Regions from separate parts of the Neorhizobium sp. PAMB6716 genome, predicted to be linked through region 1. Evidence: predicted binding sites of a transcription regulator. Region 1 holds the regulator's gene; each other region holds the start of a gene.
The links. The regulator PhoB, encoded in region 1, activates phosphate uptake and scavenging genes when phosphate is short. The targets are predictions, from matches to a motif close to TGTCATNNANCTGTCAT.
Positions count from the first base shown of each region.

Region 1 (7,228 bases):
CGCAGGCCTGACCACCGGAAACTATACCAGCTTTATCCAGGCGCAGAGCGTGCTGACCGCCGGCTTCGTCATGGGCATCATGCTGATCCCGTATGTGTCCTCGCTGTCGGATGACATCATCACCGCCGTGCCGCGTGCCATGCGCGATGGTTCGCTCGGTCTTGGTGCCACACGATCCGAAACGGTCAAGCGCGTCATCCTGCCGGCCGCCCTTCCGGGCATCGTTGGCGCCATCCTGATGACCGCCTCGCGCGCCATCGGCGAAACCATGATCGTGGTGCTTGCCGCCGGTGTTGCCGCCCGCATGCAGCTCAATCCCTTCGAGCCGATGACAACGGTGACGGTGAAGATCGTCAACCAGTTGACGGGCGATCTGGAATTCACCTCGCCGCAGACGCTGGTTGCCTTTGCGCTGGGTATCACGCTGTTTGCCATCACGCTTTGCCTGAACATCTACGCGCTCTACATCGTGCGCAAATACCGGGAGCAGTACGAATGAGCCAGGTTGTCACGCCTTCGGCCACTCCGGCCGCCGCACGCCCCCGCGTGCGCCGCGACATCGGCATCAAGCGTCGTTACGCCGCCGAACGTCGTTTCCGCGCCTATGGTATCGCCGCCATTCTCTTCGGCCTCATCTTCCTGTTCATGCTGCTGACCTCGGTCGTCTCCAAGGGCTATACAGCTTTCCAGCAGACGATGATCACGGTGCCGATCGAGTTTTCCGAGCAGGTGATCGATCCCAACAATGAGCGGGCAACCAATCCGCAGAAACTCCTCACGGCGAACTATCCGGTGCTGGCCCGCAATGCGCTCGCCAAAGTGCTTGGTGTTGCCGAAAACGACCGCACCAAGATGCGCGAAGTGGGCCAGATGCTGTCAGACAGCGTGCGTGCCCAGCTGCGTGACCTCGTGGTTGCCAATCCCTCGATTATCGGGACGACGCAGAGTGTGCGTCTTCTGGCAGCCGGCGATCTCGACTCCGCCTTCAAGGGGCAGATCGATCTCGACGTGACCGAGAGCAACCGCAAGATCTCCGACCAGCAGGTTGGCTGGATGAAGCAGATGGCCGAGGCCGGCACGCTTGCCAAGCATTTCAACACGGGCATCTTTGTGAACGGCGCCTCCAGCCGTCCGGAAGCAGCCGGTGTTGGTGTCGCCCTGATCGGCTCGTTCTACATGATGCTGATCGTGCTGGTACTGGCGCTGCCCATCGGCGTTGCCGCGTCCATCTATCTTGAAGAGTTTGCGCCGAAGAACCGCTTCACGGACCTCATCGAAGTCAACATCAACAATCTGGCGGCCGTTCCCTCGATTGTTTACGGCCTTCTCGGTCTTGCGGTGTTCATCAACTTCATGGGCCTGCCGCGTTCGGCCTCGCTGATCGGCGGCCTGGTGCTGACCCTGATGACACTGCCGACGATCATCATCGCCACGCGTGCGGCGCTGAAGGCTGTGCCGCCGTCCATTCGGGCAGCAGCGCTCGGGCTTGGCGCCTCCAAGATGCAGACGATCTTCCACCACGTTCTGCCGCTTGCGATGCCGGGCATCCTGACGGGCACCATCATCGGTCTGGCACACGCGCTCGGTGAAACCGCGCCGCTTCTTTTGATCGGCATGGTCGCCTTCGTCGCCAACTACCCGACCACGCCGCTCGATCCGTCGACGGCCTTGCCGGTGCAGATCTACATGTGGGCTAACGAGGCGGAACGCGCCTTCGTGGAGCGCACCTCGGGAGCAATCATCATCCTGCTCCTGTTCCTGATCGCAATGAATGTTGGCGCAATCCTCTTGCGTCGTCGCTTCGAACGGCGTTGGTAGAAGGACCCGGACCATGAACATGATGTCGGAAGCAGCAGTTGAAAAGGCTCTGGATCAGAAAATGAATGACGTTTCCTACAAGATGGTGGGCAAGGACGTTTCTGTCTATTACGGCGAGAAGCGGGCCCTCTTCGACGTAAATCTCAATGTCCGCGAGAACACGGTGACGGCGTTGATCGGCCCTTCGGGCTGCGGCAAGTCCACCTTCCTGCGTTGCCTCAACCGCATGAACGATACGATCGAAAGCTGCCGCGTCACCGGGCGTATCACGCTCGATGCCGACGATATCTACGATCCGTCGATCGACGTGGTGGAACTGCGCGCCCGCGTCGGCATGGTGTTCCAGAAGCCGAACCCATTCCCGAAGTCGATCTACGAAAACATCGCCTACGGCCCGCGCATCCACGGTCTTGCCCGCAACAAGGCGGATATGGACCAGATCGTCGAGGCAAGCCTGCAGCGTGCGGGCCTTTGGAACGAGGCAAAGGACCGCCTGCAGGAATCCGGCACCGGCCTCTCCGGTGGCCAGCAGCAGCGCCTCTGCATTGCCCGCGCCATTGCCGTTTCGCCTGAGGTCATCCTGATGGACGAGCCCTGCTCGGCGCTCGATCCGATCGCAACGGCCAAGGTGGAAGAGCTGATCCACGAACTTCGCAGCAATTACACCATCGTCATCGTCACCCACTCGATGCAGCAGGCGGCCCGCGTGTCGCAGCGCACCGCCATGTTCCATCTCGGCCAGCTGGTCGAGGAGAACGATACGGACAAGATGTTCACCAACCCGGATGATCAGCGTACGCAGGACTACATCATGGGCCGCTTCGGCTGATTGCCGTTACACCCATGCCCTTGCGCTGACACCCCTATCCGAGGACGCCAAATATGCCTTCGCACATCCTTTCGGCCTATGACGAAGACCTGAAATATCTGAACCGCCGGATTTCCGAAATGGGCGGCCTTGCCGAGCAGATGTGCGGCGATGCCGTGCGCGCCCTGGTCAATTCCGATGGCGCGCTTGCCCAGAAGGTCATCTCCGACGACGTGATCCTCGATCACGCCGAGCGCGAGATCCAGGAAAAGGCGATCATCACCATCGCCAAGCGCCAGCCGATGGCTGCGGACCTGCGCGAAATCATCGGCACGCTCAGGATCGCTGCCGATCTGGAGCGCGTCGGCGACCTTGGCAAGAACACCGCCAAGCGCGTCATCGCCGTGCAGGGCACCGGCGTGCCGCGCAAGCTTGCCCGTGGCCTGGAACACCTGTCGGAGCTTGCGCTGGTGCAGCTGAAGGAAGTGCTGGACGTGTTTTCCAGCCGTTCCGTGCAGAAGGCCGAAGCCATCCGCCAGCGCGACGAGGAAATCGACGCGATGTACACCTCGCTGTTTCGCGAGCTGTTGACCTACATGATGGAAGATCCGCGCAACATCACCAGCTGCACGCATCTTCTGTTCTGCGCCAAGAACATCGAGCGCATCGGTGACCATGCCACCAACATCGCCGAGACCATCTATTACATCGCAACAGGTGCCCAGCCTGAAGGCGAGCGCCCCAAGGACGATACGTCCAACACGCTTGGTGCTGTGGCCGAGTAAGGCCATACTGACGGAGTGCCTGAACCATGCTGCCCAAAATTGCGGTTGTGGAGGACGAGGAAGCTCTCAGCGTCCTCCTGCGCTATAATCTCGAGGCCGAAGGCTACGAGGTCGAGACGATCCTGCGCGGAGACGAGGCGGAAATCCGCCTCCAGGAGCGGTTGCCGGATCTGTTGATCCTCGACTGGATGCTGCCGGGCGTATCGGGCATCGAGCTTTGCCGGCGCTTACGCATGCGTCCAGAAACCGAACGGCTGCCGATCATCATGCTGACGGCACGCGGTGAGGAAAGCGAGAGGGTGCGCGGCCTTGCCACCGGTGCCGACGATTACGTCGTCAAGCCGTTCTCGACGCCGGAACTGATGGCACGGGTGAAGGCCATGCTGCGGCGTGCCCGCCCGGAGGTTCTCTCCAGCGTTCTGCGCTGCGGCGATATCGAGCTGGACCGCGAGACACACCGCGTTCACCGCAAAAGCCGTGAAGTGCGGCTTGGGCCAACGGAATTCCGCCTCCTGGAATTTCTGATGGCCTCGCCGGGCCGCGTCTATTCGCGCTCGCAACTGCTCGATGGCGTCTGGGGCCATGATATCTACGTGGATGAACGCACCGTCGACGTGCATGTCGGGCGCCTGCGCAAGGCACTCAACTTTTCCAACATGCAGGATGTGATCCGCACCGTGCGCGGCGCCGGATATTCGATGGAAGCTTAACGCGCGTTCGTCACTTCTGATGAGACACGGTTTTGACGCCCGGCGGCTTGTGCTTCGGGCGTTCTTTCTGTCGGCTTTTTTCAAAGTGTCTCCAGGCACAAAAAAACGGGCGCGAGGCCCGTTTTCAGATTGCTGAGCGGCAAGCGCTCGAAGACGATTTCAGGCGCGGGCGGCAGCCGAGATGTTGGCAGCTTTGCGGCGCTCGTTGACCGGCTGGTAGGCGAGGCGAGCGTGATATTTGCAGTAGGGCGAGGTATCGGCAGAATCCGAACCACAGAAGTGGAAGTCGTCCTTCAGGGGATCGCCCATCGGCCACTTGCAGGTGCGTTCCGTCAGGTCCGTCAGCGAAAGCTTACGCGACATCGGCACCACGACATTGCTCGGGGCGCGGAATTCCGTCGGCTGTACGGCCTCGACTTCCGGCGCTACCACGGCAACACCAACCGCATGGGGCGTGGTACGGGCAGGATTGGTCGTGGTGCGGGCCGCAAAGTTCGGCGCGCGCGGAGCAGAGGTGGTGCGCTTGGGCGCGGTGCGCGCCGTTGCCTGCGTGCCGCCGGCCTTGACGCGGCCTGGCAGGTTGAGACGGTGTACCTTGCCGATCACGGCGTTGCGGCTGACGCCGCCCAGCTGTGTTGCGATCTGGCTTGCGCTCAGGCCTTCGGCCCAAAGCCGCTTTAGTCTCTCGACGCGCTCGTCCGTCCAGTTCATGCCATCTCTCCGCCGTAGGGGCTGTGCGGACAGAATCGCTCACCTGCCGGCGGGAAGATTTCCTGCCGGACATACCATATATATGTGCTTGGTGACTAGTTCCGCCGCATGCAGTCTAGTAATTGATCTTTAACCTATCGACCCCGGGACTCGCTGACAAGAGTCGGCGGAATCGCGGCGAATCGATTTCAGGGTTTTCCCCAACTTGCTTTTAAGGCGAGTCTTTTTTGTCACAGCGCAAAAGCTTCGCGCAAGCCAGCCTCACGCAGCGGAAATCCCCTGAAATTCAAGCGATTTGTTGACAGTTGATCCTGAAATGCCGATAGTGCGCCAGCCGCCGCTTAAGGCGGCATTTTTAGTTTCTGGTTTGAATTCCGGCGGCCGTGCCGCCACAAGGGATTATCGTTGCCCAAGGAGTGATGTCGCCATGGCTGAAGCCGCACTTTTCGACACCTTTGCACGGGCTCCGCTGCGTTTCGTGCGCGGCGAGGGCGTCTGGCTCGTGACGGAAACGGGCGAGCGATATCTCGATTTCGGCGCAGGCGTTGCCGTGACCTCCTGCGGCCATTCCAATCCGCATCTGGTCGCGGCGCTGAAGGACCAGGCCGACAAGGTCTGGCACCTGTCCAATCTCTATGAAATTCCCGAGCAGGAACGGCTTGCCCGCCGCCTGACCGAGGCGACCTTTGCCGACAAGGTGTTCTTCACCAATTCCGGTGCGGAAGCGCTGGAATGCGCTATCAAGACGGCGCGTCGTTACCATTATTCCAAGGGCCACCCGGAAAAATTCCACATCATCACCTTCGAAGGCGCCTTCCATGGCCGCACGATTGCGACGATCGCTGCCGGCGGCCAGGAAAAATACATGGAAGGTTTTGGGCCCAAGGCGCCCGGTTTCGACCAGGTGCCGTTTGACGACATGGACGCGCTGAAGGCGGCCATCACCGAAAACACCGCAGCGCTGCTGATCGAGCCAATCCAGGGCGAGGGCGGCATCCGTGTGGTCTCGAAGGAATTCCTGCGTGAACTGCGCCAGATCTGCGACGACAACGGCATCCTTTTGATGTTTGACGAGGTGCAGTCCGGCGTTGGTCGTACCGGCAAATTTTTTGCCTATGAGGCAACCGGCATTACCCCCGATATCATGGCCGTGGCCAAGGGCATCGGCGGCGGTTTTCCCTTCGGCGCCTGCCTTGCCACCGCCGAGGCCGCCTCCGGCATGAAGCCCGGCGTTCACGGCACGACCTATGGCGGCAATCCGCTCGCCATGGCTGTCGGCAATGCCGTGCTCGACGTGGTGCTGGCCGATGGCTTCCTCGACAATGTGCGCGACGTGGCGCTGGTTTTCCGCCAGGGCCTTGCCTCGCTCAAGGACCGTTTCCCCGATGTGATCGAGGAAATCCGCGGTGAAGGCCTGATGCTGGGCGTGAAAGCCCGCGTGCCCGCCGGCGAACTGGCGCTGGCCATGCGCGAGGAACATCTGTTGGGCGTTCCCGCCGGCGATAACGTTATTCGTCTGCTGCCGCCGCTGGTGGTGACGGCGGAAGAGGCCCGTGAGGGCATTGCGCGCATCGAGCGTGCGGCCGAAAAGCTCAGCCGCGAACAGTTGAAGAAAACGGCCTGACGGGCTCTTTCGTAACGCAAGGGCCGCCGGACGGCGCCCCGATGGATTGGACCATGGCATCACCTAAGCATTTTCTCGATCTCTCGGCCGTTTCGTCCGGGGAGCTGCGCACCATTCTCGATGACGCCCGCACCCGCAAGCAGGCCACCAAGGCCGGCACGGCGGACAAGCCGCTGGCCGGCAAGATGCTGGCGATGATTTTTGAAAAGCCGTCTACGCGCACCCGCGTCTCGTTTGATGTCGGCATGCGCCAGCTGGGCGGCGAAACGCTGTTTTTGTCGGGCACGGAAATGCAGCTCGGGCGTGCCGAAACCATTGGCGATACCGCCAAGGTTCTGTCGCGTTATGTCGATGCCATCATGATCCGCACGACCGACCACACGCGCCTGCTGGAGCTTGCAGAGCACGCGACAGTGCCTGTGATCAACGGTCTCACCGACGAAACGCATCCCTGCCAGATCATGGCCGACCTCCTGACCTTCGAGGAACATCGCGGGCCGGTGGCGGGCAAGACCTTCGCCTGGACAGGCGATGGCAATAACGTGCTGCATTCCTTCGTGGAAGGCGCTGCCCGTTTCGGCTACCAGATGAACATGGCCGTGCCGCTGGGTTCTGAACCCTCCGACAAATATCTCAACTGGGCGCGCAACAATGGCGGCGACGTCAAGCTGTTCCATGATGCCGAACGTGCCGTCGATGGCGCCGACATGGTGGTGACCGATACCTGGATCTCGATGAACCAGGAACACAAGGCGCGCGGCCACAATGTCTT
Region 1 covers NZ_CM177835.1:2,898,248-2,905,475, reverse strand. Annotated here, with positions in the region: gene pstC (phosphate ABC transporter permease subunit PstC) at 1-499, shown strand, start outside; gene pstA (phosphate ABC transporter permease PstA) at 496-1,818, shown strand; gene pstB (phosphate ABC transporter ATP-binding protein PstB) at 1,832-2,647, shown strand; gene phoU (phosphate signaling complex protein PhoU) at 2,701-3,411, shown strand; gene phoB (phosphate regulon transcriptional regulator PhoB) at 3,438-4,121, shown strand; gene AC4CWH_RS14120 (GcrA family cell cycle regulator) at 4,281-4,832, opposite strand; gene AC4CWH_RS14115 (aspartate aminotransferase family protein) at 5,260-6,456, shown strand; gene argF (ornithine carbamoyltransferase) at 6,510-7,228, shown strand, end outside.

Region 2 (7,228 bases), 1.4 Mb from region 1:
CATTCCAATCCTCGTCGTCGTCTGCCTTATCCTCCTCTGGCAGATCCTCGTCACGGCAACCGGCGTGCCGCAATATATCCTGCCCGGCCCCGGTGCGGTGGCGGTTGCGCTCGTCAAGGATTGGGGCACGCTGTCGCCGGCGCTCTGGGTCACGACAAAGATCACGCTGTCGGCCCTGGCGCTGGCGCTGGTCGGCGGCGTTGGCATTGCGGTGTTTCTCGTGCAGTCGAAATGGATCGAGACGGCGTTTTATCCGATTGCCGTCATCCTGCAGGTGACGCCCATCGTTGCCATTGCACCGCTGATCCTCATCTATGCCCCGACGACGCAGGTGGCGCTTCTCATCTGCGCCTTCCTCGTTGCCTTCTTTCCGATCCTGTCAAACATGGTGCAGGGGCTAAAGAGCGTCGATCATAACCTCTTGAACCTGTTTGACCTCTACGGCGCCTCGCGCTGGCAGACGTTGATTTATCTGAAACTTCCGGCGTCGCTTCCCTATTTCATGACCGGGCTTCGCATCGGCGGCGGCCTGTCGCTGATTGCAGCCGTGGTGGCCGAATTTGCCGCGGGCTCGGCGGGCGCCGGCTCCGGTCTCGCCTTCCGGCTTCTCGAAGCCCAGTACCGCCTCAACATTCCGCGCCTGTTTGCGGCCCTCATCCTCTTGTCGGCGCTCGGCGTGGTGATCTTTGCCATCACCTCCTTCATCGCCTGGCTCGGGCTTCACCGCTGGCACGAGAGCAGCATAAGGAGAGAAAACTGATGTCCTTTCTCGATCTTCCAAAGGCCGACCATTTCGTTCTGGCCAATGCCACCCTGCCGGCCATCACCGTGGAAGGGTATGACGCCCCGGCAACCGAAGGCCTCGTCTCGGCCGACCTGATCATTGCCGGCGGCAAAATCGAAAGCATCGTTTCGCCCGGCACGGCCCCGGCCGCCCTTCCCCGCGCCGACCTTCGCGATGGCATGGTATTTCCCTGTTTTGTCGACATGCACACCCATCTCGACAAGGGCCACATCTGGGAGCGCCGGCGCAATCCGGACGGCACTTTCCTCGGCGCACTCGAAAATGTCAGTGCCGACCGCACGGAAAACTGGTCGGCGGAAGACGTGCGCGCCCGCATGGAATTTTCGCTGAAGACAGCCTATGCCCACGGCACAAAACTCATCCGCACCCATCTCGACAGCATTCCACCGCAGCACGGCATTTCGTTTGAGGTCTTTTCCGAACTCCGCGCGGAATGGCAGGACCGCATCGCCCTGCAGGCCGTGGCGCTTCTGCCGCTGGAGCAGGTGCTGAACGAACCGGTGTTTGCCGATATCGTGGCGGTCACGAAACGCCATGGCGGCCTGTTGGGCGGCGCCACCCGCATCCTGCCAGACTTCGAAAAGATCCTCGAAACGCTGTTTCGTGCTGCCGCCGACAACGGTCTCGACATCGATCTACATGTGGATGAAACCGAAGACCGGCAGGTTCTGACGCTGAAGACGATTGCCGAAACCAAGCTGCGGCTCGGCTTTGAGGGCGCTGTCACCGTCGGTCATTGCTGCTCGCTGGCGCGTCAGGACGAGGAACTGGCCAAGCGGACGGTGGATCTGGTGGCAGAGGCCGGCCTTTCGGTCGTGTCGCTTCCCATGTGCAACATGTATCTGCAGGATCGCCATGCGGGCCGCACACCGCGCTGGCGCGGCGTCACACTGTTTCATGAACTGACGGCGGCCGGGGTCAAAACCTCCGTCTCCTCCGACAACACCCGCGATCCCTTCTACGCCTATGGCGATCTCGATGCTGTGGAAGTGTTTCGCGAATCGGTGCGTATCCTGCATCTCGACCATCCGCTCGATGAGGCCGCGCGCGTGGTGACGACGACCCCTGCAGACAGTCTCGGTCGCTCCGATATCGGCCGCATCAAGGCGGGCCTTGCCGCCGATCTCGTGCTGTTTTCGGCGCGCCGCTGGAGCGAATTTCTTTCCCGTCCGCAGGCGGACCGCATCGTGATGCGGAATGGCATGGGCATCGACCGCCGCCTGCCGGATTACCGTGACCTTGACCCCATTCTGGACCGATAACATGGCCGATTACGCGCAGATCAAGAAAGACCTCGACGGCATTGCGGTCGAAGACAATCCGGCACTGGTACGCCAGAAAAGCCGCGATTTCTACTGGTACTCCCCCATTCTCAAAGCCGAGCTTGACCATGTGACGGCCGATCTCGTTGTATCGCCCACCTCGGAAGAAGAGGTGATCCGCACGCTGAAAGTGGCTTATGCGCATGGCGTGCCGGTCACGCCGCGCGGTGCCGGCACCGGCAATTACGGGCAGGCCATGCCGCTTGCCGGCGGCATTGTCCTCAACCTCATCAACATGAACAAGGTGAAGGAAATCCATCCCGGCCGCGTCATCTGCGAACCCGGCATCGTGATTGCCGAACTGGATCGCCAGACGAAAGCCCATTCCGGGCAGGAACTTCGCTTCCACCCCTCTACCGCGCAATCGGCCACCATCGGCGGGTTCGTGGCCGGCGGCTCCGGCGGCGTCGGCTCCATTCATTGGGGCGGGCTTCGCGATCTCGGCAATATCCTGTCGCTGCGCGTCGTCACCATGGAGGCGGAACCGCGCGTGCTGGATCTCAAGGCCTGGGACCTGCAGAAGGTCACCCATGCCTATGGCACCAATGGCATTATCACGCAGGTGGAAATGCCGCTGGCGCCGGCCTATGACTGGGTGGATGTGCTGGTCGGTTACGACGACTACATGGATGCCGTCCGTCTTGCCGATGCGCTCGCCCACAAGAACGGCATTCTCTTAAAGGAAGTCGCGCCGATTGCAGCGCCGATCCCTTACGATTTCTTCCCCCGCCACAAGCCGTTCATCCGCCACCGCGACCAGTCCATCGTGGTCCTGATGGTGGCGCCGCATTCCATGGAGCCGTTCCTGGCGCTGACGGACAAGATGAAGGGCGAAGTGCTGTTCCGCTCCGATACCGTGGAGAGCATGAAGGGCATTCCACATGCCTACGAACTGGGCTGGAACCACACGACGCTGCGGGCACTGAAGGTCGATCCGAGCTTCACCTATCTGCAAGTGCAATATCCGGGGCCGGACCATGTGGCAAAGGTTGCCAAGATGACGGAGATCTTTGGCGACGAGGTGCCCGGGCACCTGGAATTCATCAAGTTCGACGGGCGCATGCAATGCTCCGGCCTGCCGCTGGTGCGCTACACCACTCGGGAGCGGCTGGAAGAGATCATCCGCATCCACGAGGAGAATGGCTGCCCGGTGTTTAACCCGCACCGCTACACGCTGGAAGAAGGCGGCATGAAGCAGACGGACGAAGTCCAGCTTGCCTTCAAGAAGGAAACCGATCCGCAGGGGCTTCTCAACCCCGGCAAGATGATCGCCTGGGACAATCCGGATTTCGATTTCAAAGCCGGCCAGAACTACCTGTTTCCAGGCCTGCAGGCCTTTTCCGAAGCGGGGGAATAACGATCATGTAAGTTTGTGGCTGGGCCTACCCCTCACCCGCCCTCCGCTTCGCTCGGCCACCCTCTCCCCAAGGGGAGAGGAGAGCCACAAACGGTGCGGCTCACGCCCTTCTCCCCTCGGGGAGAAGGTGCCGGCAGGCGGATGAGGGGGCCGCCCCGCTCTCAACATCGCATCACACGAAGGACCTTATTTAACAATCACCGCCACTTTACTCACTCCGAAGGTACTCCCGGCCGGTCTTTCCGGCCCATGCAGGATTTCCGGCATGGCAGCTTTGATCCCCGGCCTGGCGGCGGTGGATAAAGGTGCTGGGACAAACGGCGCGGAAGTTTTGACCTGAAGCCCGAGTGCGATTGCATCGGGCAAAGATTTGGAGCTTTTCTCATGCGCGTACTCGTTCTGCATTCCCATCCCGTTGAGGAAAGTTATGGCAAGGCGCTGTTTCGCCAGACCTGTGAAAGTCTGGCGCAGGCAGGTCATGTCGTTGACGCCTGCGATCTTTATGCGGAAGGGTTCGATCCGGTACTCTCGGCCCACAGTCGGCGCATCTACCACGATTATCCCGAGAACATGGCGGGGCTTGAACCCTATGTGGAACGGCTGAAACAAGCCGAGGGTCTGGTGATCTGCACGCCCGTGTGGAATTTCGGCTTTCCTGCGATGCTGAAGGGTTATTTCGACCGGGTCTGGCTGCCGGGCGTGTCCTTCGCGCTCGAAAACGGCAAGCTGACGCCGACGCTTCGCCACATCCGCAAGCTGGCTGCGGTGATGACCTATGGCGGCACACCGATGCGGGCTTTTCTCGTTGGAAACCCGCCGAAAAAGGTCATCAAACGTGTCATCCGGGCACAGATCGCCATCGGTGCGCCGGTGAAATTCCTCGCCCATTACGACATGAACAACTGTACCGAGGCCACGCGCGCCGCATTCCTTCAGCGTGTAAAGACCGAAATGGCACGCTTCTAAAGTTGTATCGTTTAAAGACATAATTAAATTTTCATCGCTATAAATCTCTTGGAACAAGAGGTTAAGCGATGCGCATTGTCCTACTAATCGCCCTTCTGATGCTCGTTGGGTGCGGTACCGCCCCCAGCAGGATCGACAATGCCTGCGCCATATTCGCACAACGTGATGGACTGTTTAACAACTGGGCCCGCGAAGCCAAAAATGCTTCACAACGATACGGTGTGCCGGTGCCGGTTCTGATGGCGACGATCTATACGGAATCCGGTTTCCGCGCCCGCGCACGGCCGCCCCGCACCAAGCTCTTGGGCTTTATTCCCTGGACACGCGCGTCGTCTGCCTATGGTTATGCGCAGGCGCTTGATGGCACCTGGGAAAGCTATCGCCGCGAAACCGGGCGCTGGGGCGCCAGCCGCTCCGACTTTGGCGATGCCATCGATTTCGTCGGCTGGTATCACCGCAAGAGCCATGACCGTAACGGCATTCCGCTCGAAGACGGCTACCGTCTGTATCTCGCCTATTATTCCGGCCATAGCGGTTATGAGCGCGGCGCGTTTTCCTCCGGCACCCGTCAGGCAGCACAGCGTTCGGCCAGCATGGCAAGCCGTTACGAAAACCAGTTGCGCGCCTGCGGATACTGAGGACGAAAGACCTCCCGGGCGACGCTGCCGCAGCGTCGTCCTTGCGCCAAGACGTCGCAGCCTCAACTCTTGCCGGCTCCATTTGCGCAAACGCAAGGCGCGCCCCTTTTCTGTCATGCCATCGTCAACTCCGCAGCGCAGCCTTGGCGCCAGACAATGCGGAGACCAACATGCTTCAGACACAGACCCATAACGAAATCGCGGATGACGCTGCGGAAGCGGCGGCCGCCAAGGCCATCGAGGCTCTCGGCGGAGATACGGCCGATGCCGGTGAGATGAAAGCCGTGTTTGACGAGGTTGCGGCGCTGCGTTCAGCGATTGCCGATGCATCTCAGCCGCTGGCCGACGAGCTTTTCGGCGCAACGCCCCTGCTTGCCACAGATGCCGCGCGTCTTGCCAATCTGTCCCACTATCTCACGCTGCGCCGGCGCGACATCCGGCCATTGCAACGCCAGCTGATGCGCCTTGGCTTTTCCTCGCTCGGACGGCTTGAGAGCCGCGTTCTGCCCACGCTCGATGCCGTTCTGGCAAGCCTTGCGGCCGCAACGGCTTCTGCGCCACCCTTTTCACGCCCGACGGAAGAAACGTTCTTTCACGGGGAGCAGGCCCTTGCCGCAGCGGCAGGCGATCTGCTGGGGGCCGCGCCGTCCCATCGCCGCTGCCGCATCATGGTCACGCTACCGAGCGAGGCCGCCGACGCGCCCGACATGGTGGCCGATCTCGTCAAGCGCGGCATGACGATTGCCCGTATCAACTGCGCCCATGACGATCGTGATGCCTGGCTTGCCATGGCAGCTCATGTGCGCGAAGCCGGCCAAAGGCTGGCACGCCCGGTAAAGGTGCTGATGGACATTGCCGGCCCCAAAATCCGCACGGAAACCGTGGTGCCGGCAAAGGGCGCCAAGCTGCAGGTGGGCGACCTGTTTCGGCTTGTGGCCGAGGGAGAACCCGGCCTTTCCGGCGGAGCAAGGGTCTGCGCGTCCGTGTCGCTGCCGCAGATCGTGACCCGCCTCTCGCTCGGCGACCGCATCCGCTATGACGATGGAAAGCTGGAAGGCGTGGTGGAGGCCCTTTCGGAAACGGCCGCCCTGGTGCGCGTCACCCGCTGCAAGACCGGCGGCGCCAAGATCAAGCCGGAAAAGGGCCTCAACCTGCCCGATACGGCGCTTGGCCTGTCGCCGCTCACCGCCAAGGACGAAGCAGACCTCATGAGCGTTGTCGAATGCGCCGACATAATCGGTTATTCCTTCGTCAGCCGACCGGAAGATATCGATCTTCTGGAGGCAGCCCTTGCCCGCCACGATGGCACCACACCCGGCGGAGCAGAGAGGGCCGCCATGCGAAAAGGCAAACTTGGCCTCGTTGCCAAGATCGAACATCCGGATGCCGTGCGCAACCTGCCCGCCCTCATCGCAACAGCACTGCGCCATCGGCGACCGTTTGGCGTGATGATCGCGCGCGGCGATCTGGCGGCCGAAATCGGCTTTGAACGGGTGGCGGAAATGCAGGAGGAGATCCTGTGGATCTGCGAGGCCGCCGCCGTTCCCACCATCTGGGCGACCCAGGTGCTGGAAGATCTGGTGAAGACCGGCCTTCCCTCGCGCGGCGAAATGACCGATGCGGCCATGGCCGCGCGCGCCGAATGCGTGATGCTGAACAAGGGCCCGGCCGTGGCCGAGGCCGTCTCGCTGCTTGACCATCTGCTTTCGCGCATGGACGGCCACATGATGAAGAAAACGCCGATGCTGCGGGCATTAAAGAGCTGGCCCGACTGAGCCAACCCCAAGCCGCCGTCAGAAAACTCTGGCGGCGGTGACTTCCACCTCGACCAGAAATTCCGGCCGGGTAAAGCCGCCAACGATAATCAGCGTGGAGACCGGCTTCGGCTCCAGCGTATAGCGGTCGCGCACGGCCATATAGGGCGCAAAATCCTCGCGTTTCGTGACGAAACCGGAGATGCGGATGACATCGGCAAAACTCATGCCGGCCTCGGCAAGAATTGCCTCTATCGCCTGAAAACACAGTTCTGCCTGACCCGTCACATCGGCAGGAATGCTGTCGTCTTGCGCGATCCCAAGCTGCCCTGACGTCACCAGAAGCGAAGCGCCCGGCGGCACCAGAAGCCCATGGTTATACTGCC
Region 2 covers NZ_CM177835.1:490,828-498,055, reverse strand. Annotated here, with positions in the region: gene AC4CWH_RS02355 (ABC transporter permease) at 1-760, shown strand, start outside; gene AC4CWH_RS02350 (cytosine deaminase) at 760-2,067, shown strand; gene AC4CWH_RS02345 (FAD-binding oxidoreductase) at 2,069-3,484, shown strand; gene AC4CWH_RS02340 (NAD(P)H-dependent oxidoreductase) at 3,869-4,450, shown strand; gene AC4CWH_RS02335 (transglycosylase SLT domain-containing protein) at 4,519-5,088, shown strand; gene AC4CWH_RS02330 (pyruvate kinase) at 5,259-6,863, shown strand; gene AC4CWH_RS02325 (RidA family protein) at 6,882-7,228, opposite strand, start outside.
Region 2: AC4CWH_RS02330 (pyruvate kinase) is a predicted target of PhoB. The motif match lies at 5,200-5,216, and genes of this name have one in related genera.

Region 3 (7,228 bases), 300 kb from region 1:
CCTCTGAGATGGACGGGGTGCCTGATGATATGCAGACCGTTCCGATGCCGCGTCCCCGCCCCTGACGGCGGGATGAGATGCGCCTTTGCAACGATATAAACGGTTTAATCCCTTCCCTTCCGGCCCGTCTTCGGTATAGAAATCGCGGCCCGCTAAGCAAATCCGAGGAACATGTGCGTGCCGGACAAACCCTGTATTGCCCTGATCGCACATGATCAGAAAAAGGATGAGATGGCGCAGTTTGCCAAGCGCCATGAAGCGGCGCTGTCGAACTTTCGCATCGTCGCCACCGGCACAACCGGTGGGCGTGTGCTGGAGGCGGCGCCCAGCCTTGACGTGACGCGGCTGAAAAGCGGTCCGCTCGGCGGCGACCAGCAGATCGGAGCCCTGATTGCGACCGGCGAGGTTTCCATGCTGATCTTCTTCACCGACCCGCTGACGCCGCTGCCGCATGACGTGGACGTAAAAGCGCTGACACGCCTTGCCACGGTCTATGACATTCCGATGGCGCTCAACCGGGCGACCGCCGAAAAGCTGATCGATTTCCAGTAAGACCCGCCCACCCGGATGACGGAGCCCTTTGATGGCAAGACCTCAGGACAGTGACAAGCCCGCCTTCCCGATCCTGATCGGCGATATCGGCGGCACCAATGCGCGCTTCTGGATCCTGACGGATGTATTTGCCGAACCGCAGCAGTTTCCCAATATCCATACCGCCGATTACGAAACGATCGATGCGGCGATCCAGGCCGAAGTGCTGGACAAGACGGCGCAGCAGCCGAAATCGGCCATCCTCGCCATCGCCGGTCCCATCGAAGGTGATGAAATTCCGCTGACCAATTGCGACTGGGTGGTGCGCCCGAAGCAGTTGATCGACGAGCTGGGCTTTTCCGATGTGCTCGTCATCAACGATTTCGAGGCGCAGGCGCTGGCTGTCGCGTCGCTTTCGGAAGAATACCGCGATCCGATTGGTCCGGCTTCTTCGGCCCCGGTTGCCTCGCGTGTGGTGCTGGGCCCTGGCACCGGGCTTGGCGTTGCCGGCCTCATCCATGCGCAGGAAACCTGGTTTCCGGTGCCCGGCGAAGGTGGCCATGTGGATATCGGCCCGCGCAGCGACCGCGATTACCAGGTCTTTCCGCATATCGAGCGCATCGAGGGGCGTGTTGCGGGCGAGCAGATCCTGTGCGGCCGCGGCCTCGTCAATCTCTACCGCGCTATATGTGTGGCCGACGGCGTCGAGCCCGTATTGTCCATTCCAGCCGATGTGACGGCGCATGGCCTTTCCGGCAGCAATGTGCAGGCCGCCGAAACGCTGGTGCTGTTCGTGACCTATCTCGGACGACTGGCTGGCGACATGGCGCTGGTGATGATGGCAAAGGGCGGCGTTTATCTGGCCGGTGGCATTTCCCAAAAGATCCTGCCGGCCCTGAAGCGACCGGAATTTCGCGCCGCCTTTGAAGACAAGGCGCCCCATAAGGCGATGATGAAACATATCCCGACCTTCGTCGTCACTCACCCGCAGGCAGCCCTTGCCGGCCTTGCCTCGTTTGCCCGCACGCCCCAGCATTTCGGTATTGCCACTGATGGGCGCCGCTGGCGGCGCTGACACGCCAGCGTCGCCCCAAGGCTGGAATGCAACAGACGGCGGGAATCTTGCCCAGCCGCTAGCCAACCATGCGCCGAGTGGTTAAGACCGCGAATGGTTTTGACCGCGACGGGGCATGAAGGCCGCGTCTCTCTAAATGGGAACGTCTTGTTGGAAGCAGTTGATACAGCCACGGAACGCAAGCCCCACGTCGATTCCGGCACCGTGACGAGCGTGCTGAAGCGCATCATCTCGGAAAATGGTCGTGAACATGTGCGCGGTTATGTGTTTGCGATCTTGTGCCTCGTCGTCGTTGCGCTTTCCACGGCTTTTACCGCCTGGATCATGGAATCCGTGGTCAACGAGGCTTTTGCCAACAAACGCGCCGATCTCGTCTGGCTCATCTGTGGCGCCATTTTCCTTGCCTTCGTGCTGCGCGGCCTTGCGACCTACGGGCAGGCGGTCACGCTCTCGAAGATCGGCAACAACATCGTCGCCGAATACCAGAAGCGCCTCTTCACGCATCTGATGAAACTGTCTGTGGGCTTCTACAGCGAATCACGCTCGGCACATCTGGCCGCCCAGATCAGCCAGAACGTCAACGGCATCCGCGACGTCCTGAACCTGACGGTCACCTCGACCGCCCGCGACCTGCTGACGCTGGTGGCGTTGATCGGCGTCATGGTCAGCAAGGATCCGCTTCTGTCGCTGATCGTGTTCGGCGTTGCACCGCCGCTGCTCTATGCTTTGCGTTATGTGTCGAAGCGCCTGCGCAGCGCCACCCGCGAATCGGTGGAACTGAACAGCCATGTGGTCGGCGCCATGCAGGAAACCATCCAGGGTATTTCCATCGTCAAGGCGTTTACGATGGAAGAACAGCTGAGCACCAAGGTCAACGGCATCATCGGTTCTGCCGAAAACCGGGCAAACCGCATCGCAAGGCTTTCCGAGCGGACGTCGCCGCTCACCGAAACCTTTGCCGGCCTCTCCATTTCCAGCGTTCTGGCCTATGCGGCCTTCCGTTCGATCTATGACGGCGTGCCGCCGGGCGCCTTCTTCGCCTTCGTGGCTGCCCTGCTGATGGCCTATGATCCGGCCCGGCGCCTTGCCAAGCTGCAGGTGCAGATGGAACGTGCCGTCGTCAATGCCCGGATGATCTACGACATTCTCGACCTGCAGCCGCAGCAGCGCGAGCGGCCGGACGCCAAGGATCTCGTCGTCACCGAGGCAAAGATCGAGCTGCGGGGCGTCAGCTTCCGTTATGGCAATGGCGAAAAGATCCTGAAGAACGTCGATATCGTCGCCGAAGGCGGCAAGACCACGGCACTTGTCGGCCCATCGGGCGCCGGCAAATCGACGATCATTTCGCTTATCCCGCGTTTCTACGATCCGGCCGAAGGCGCCATCCTCATCGACGGACAGGACATTTCGCACGTGACGAAGTCGTCGCTGCGCCATCACCTCGCCTATGTCTCGCAGCAGCCTTATCTCTTTGAGGGCACCATCCGCGACAACATCCGCTATGGCCGCCCGGAAGCGACGGACGCCGATGTGGAACAGGCCGCCCGGCTCGCTTACGCGCATGACTTCATCATGGCCCAGCCGGAAGGTTATGATACGCCGGTTGGCGAAAACGGCGTGACGCTGTCCGGCGGCCAGCGCCAGCGGCTGTCCATTGCCCGCGCGCTGGTGCGCAATGCGCCGATCCTGTTGCTCGATGAGGCAACGTCTGCGCTCGACAACGAATCGGAAGCCGCCGTCCAGAGGGCGCTCGATACTGCCATGAACGGCCGCACCGTCGTCGTCGTCGCCCACCGCCTCTCCACCGTCGTCAAGGCCGACAAGATCGTCGTGATGGCGGAGGGACGGGTGGTCGAAGAGGGCGATCACGAAAGCCTTGCGCGACGTCCGGACGGGCTTTACGCTCGCCTCAACAATCTCCATACGCCCATCTGACGGCGTCCCCCTTCTGAAACGGAGCCGAATTTCCGCATGAGCGAGCATGACATGAAACTGGTGGTCGTGGGCGCTGCCGGACGTATGGGCCAGACCATCATCCGCGTCATCCAGGAAACGCCGGGCGTGAAACTGCATGCCGCCATTGGACGCGAAGGCTCGCCTTTTATCGGCAAGGATGCGGGGGAGATTGCCGGCACCGGATATCTCGGCGTTCCCGTAACGTCTGATCCGCTGGAAGCGCTGCTTCATGCCGAAGGCGTCATCGATTTCACGACGCCGACCTTAAGCGTTGAACTGGCAGGCCTTGCGGCGCAGGCCCGCATCGTCCACGTCATCGGCACGACTGGCTGCACCGAAGCCGACGAGGAAAAGTTTGCAGCCGCCGCCCGTCATGCCCGTGTCGTCAAATCCGGCAATATGAGCCTTGGCGTCAATCTGCTGGGGGTTCTGGTCGAACAGGCGGCAAAGGCCCTGCCGGCCGCCGGCTGGGATATCGAAGTGCTTGAAATGCACCACAAGCATAAGGTGGATGCGCCCTCCGGCACAGCTCTTCTTCTCGGGCAAGCGGCGGCCAAGGGGCGCGATATCGATCTGAAGACACAGTCGGTCCGGGTTCGTGATGGCCATACCGGCGCACGCGAAGCTGGCACGATCGGTTTTGCGACGCTGCGCGGCGGTTCGGTGATCGGCGAACATTCGGTCATTCTTGCCGGCGAAGGTGAGCTGGTAACACTCTCCCATTCGGCGCTCGACCGTTCCATCTTTGCCCGCGGCGCCGTGGCTGCAGCGATCTGGGCGCGGACTGAAAAGCCCGGTTTCTATTCCATGCTCGACGTGCTCGGGCTCTCACACTGATCTCTTACCCGTTTTCGGAGGAATACATGAGCGGAACTCTCGTCCTTGTTCGCCACGGTCAGAGCGACTGGAACCTCAAGAACCTGTTCACCGGCTGGAAAGACCCTGAACTGACCGAGCTTGGCGTGGAAGAAGCCACGACCGGTGGCAAGGCACTGGCCGACACCGGCATCAAGTTCGACATCGCCTTCACCTCGGTTCTGAAGCGTGCGCAGGAAACCTGCCGCATCGTTCTCGACAAGGTCGGCCAGCCGGATCTCGAAACCATTCGCGACCAGGCGCTGAACGAGCGCGATTACGGTGACCTCTCCGGTCTCAACAAGGATGATGCCCGCGCCAAATGGGGTGAGGAACAGGTGCATATCTGGCGCCGTTCCTACGATATCCCGCCTCCGGGCGGCGAAAGCCTGCGCGATACTGGGGCCCGCGTCTGGCCTTATTATCTGACCGAAATCCTGCCTCGCGTTCTCCGGGGAGAGACTGTCCTCGTGGCAGCCCACGGCAATTCGCTGCGCTCGCTGGTGATGGTTCTCGATCGCCTTTCCAAGGAGGAGATCCTGAAGCTCAACCTCGCGACCGGCGTGCCCATGGTCTACAAGCTGAACGCGGATTCAACCGTCGCATCCAAGGTGGTGCTGGGTGATATGTCCGGCGCCCACTAAGCGCCCGAATTCTTTGAGGCTGATCGAAGCGCTGCCGGCATCCGGTGGCGCTTTTTTTTTCGAATGATGCGTGCGTTCTTAACGGCTGTACCAGTAGGCGCTCAGCAGTCCGCTTGCGGTAAACACCGAGAGGAAGGTGGCGATCAGAATGCTCGTTTCCATTGTCCTGTCTCCTGTTCTGCCCGGTTAACGCGCGAAAACCGCAATAGGTTGCGAAAGGGCTTAAACTGGCCGCGGCTGTTTGACGATTGACATGCTTGCGTCACAGCTTTCCGCTAGCAGCAGGCACTTGATCCGCTAGACTTGCCAAAGCAACAGAAGTGATTCCCCTCCGTGCGTTACGCCGTCTATTTTGCCCCGCCCCAAGATGATCCGCTGACCCGTGCTGCCGTCGACTGGCTGGGCCGCGATGCCTTTGCCGGACCTCTGATGACGCCCCCCGCCGATGCCGGCATGGCGCTCTCCGAGTGGGAGGTGCTGACGGCAGATCCGCGCCGTTACGGGTTTCATGCGACGCTGAAAGCGCCCTTCACGCTTGCAGACGGGGTGTCGCTGCCGGCACTGGAGGCGGGCTTTGACCGGTTCTGCCTGATAACGGCACCGGTTGTCATACCCCGGCTAACGCTTGCGCAACTCGGACCGTTCTTTGCGCTGGTGCCGGATGGCGATTCGCAAGGCGTGGATGGACTGTGCGCCGCCGTGGTCGAAGCCTTCGAGCCGTTTCGCGCAGCACTCTCGCCGGACGATGTTGCCCGTCGCAAGCCGGAGCGCCTCACGGAGCGCCAGCGCGCCTATCTCGACACGTGGGGATATCCTTACGTCTTTGACGAATTCCGCTTTCACATGACGTTGACCGGGCCCGTCGCGGCCGACGATCAGCCGCGCATGCGCGATCTTCTAACGGAACGCTTTTCAGCCTTTACCAACCGCCCCCTGCCTGTTGCCCATCTCGGCCTTTCCGTCGAGTTGCAGCGTGGTGCGCCTTTCATGATCGCGCAGCACGCCGCCTTGCGCGGTGCCGCAGAAACCGGAGAGACCATCGCATGAGCCACGAACTGATCCTGACCAATGCCCGCGTGGTGCTTGAAGACCGGATGTTTGACGGCACCGTTCAGGTCAAGAACGGGCTGATTGCCGATATCAGCGAAGGTCGCACGTCAACGGGCGAGGATTTCGACGGCGATTACCTGATCCCCGGCCTCGTTGAACTGCACACCGACCATCTGGAAACGCATTATTCGCCGCGCCCCGGCGTGCGCTGGGATACGACATCCGCCATCCAGTCACACGACGCGCAGATCGCCACATCAGGCATCACCACCGTCTTTGATTGCCTGCGTCTTGGCTCCGACGAGGATAGCGGCTTTGCCCGCGGCGACATGCGTGCGCTCGCCGATGCCATCGAGGCTGCCGAAAATGCCGGGCGTTTGCGCGCCGAGCACCTGATCCACCTGCGCTGCGAGGTGCCCTGCGCCGACGTGCTGGAGCAGTTTTCCGACTTCGAAGGTGACCCGCGCGTGCGCCTTGCCTCGCTGATGGATCACGCGCCGGGCCAGCGGCAGTTCCAGTCGCTCGAGCAATATATCTTCTTCTACAAAAAGAAGCGCGGCATGAGTGACGAGGCCTTTGAAGCCTTCATCGAAAAGCGCATGGCAGCGTCCGCGCAATATTCCGCAGCCCACCGCGATGCGCTGGCAGAGCGGTGCGCCGCCCTTGGCATCACCGTTGCAAGCCATGACGATGCAACGCTTGCACATGTGGCAGAAGCTGAAGGACACGGCGTGCGGCTTGCGGAATTTCCGACCAGCAGAGAGGCGGCGAAAGCCTCGCATGCGGCCGGCATGAGTGTGCTGATGGGAGCGCCGAACGTGGTGCGCGGCCAGTCGCATTCCGGCAATATCGCCGCGCGCGATCTGGCAGAACTGGGCGTGCTCGACGTTCTCTCCTCCGATTACGTGCCGTTCAGCCTGTTGCATGCGCCCTTTATCCTCGCCGATACGATCGAGACGCTGGACCTGCCGCAGGCCATCGCCATGGTCAGCGCCACCCCGGCAAGAACGGTCAACCTTGATGATCGCGGCCGCATTGCGCCTGGCCTTCGGGCAGACCTTGTGCGGGTGCATCGCAGCCATGGCGTGCCGATCACCCGCGCCGTCTGGCGCAGCGG
Region 3 covers NZ_CM177835.1:3,194,840-3,202,067, forward strand. Annotated here, with positions in the region: gene mepA (penicillin-insensitive murein endopeptidase) at 1-65, shown strand, start outside; gene AC4CWH_RS15585 (methylglyoxal synthase) at 178-552, shown strand; gene AC4CWH_RS15590 (glucokinase) at 584-1,606, shown strand; gene AC4CWH_RS15595 (ABC transporter ATP-binding protein) at 1,700-3,541, shown strand; gene dapB (4-hydroxy-tetrahydrodipicolinate reductase) at 3,578-4,399, shown strand; gene AC4CWH_RS15605 (2,3-bisphosphoglycerate-dependent phosphoglycerate mutase) at 4,426-5,061, shown strand; gene AC4CWH_RS15610 (DUF1045 domain-containing protein) at 5,395-6,108, shown strand; gene AC4CWH_RS15615 (alpha-D-ribose 1-methylphosphonate 5-triphosphate diphosphatase) at 6,105-7,228, shown strand, end outside.
Region 3: AC4CWH_RS15610 (DUF1045 domain-containing protein) is a predicted target of PhoB. The motif match lies at 5,311-5,327, and genes of this name have one in related genera.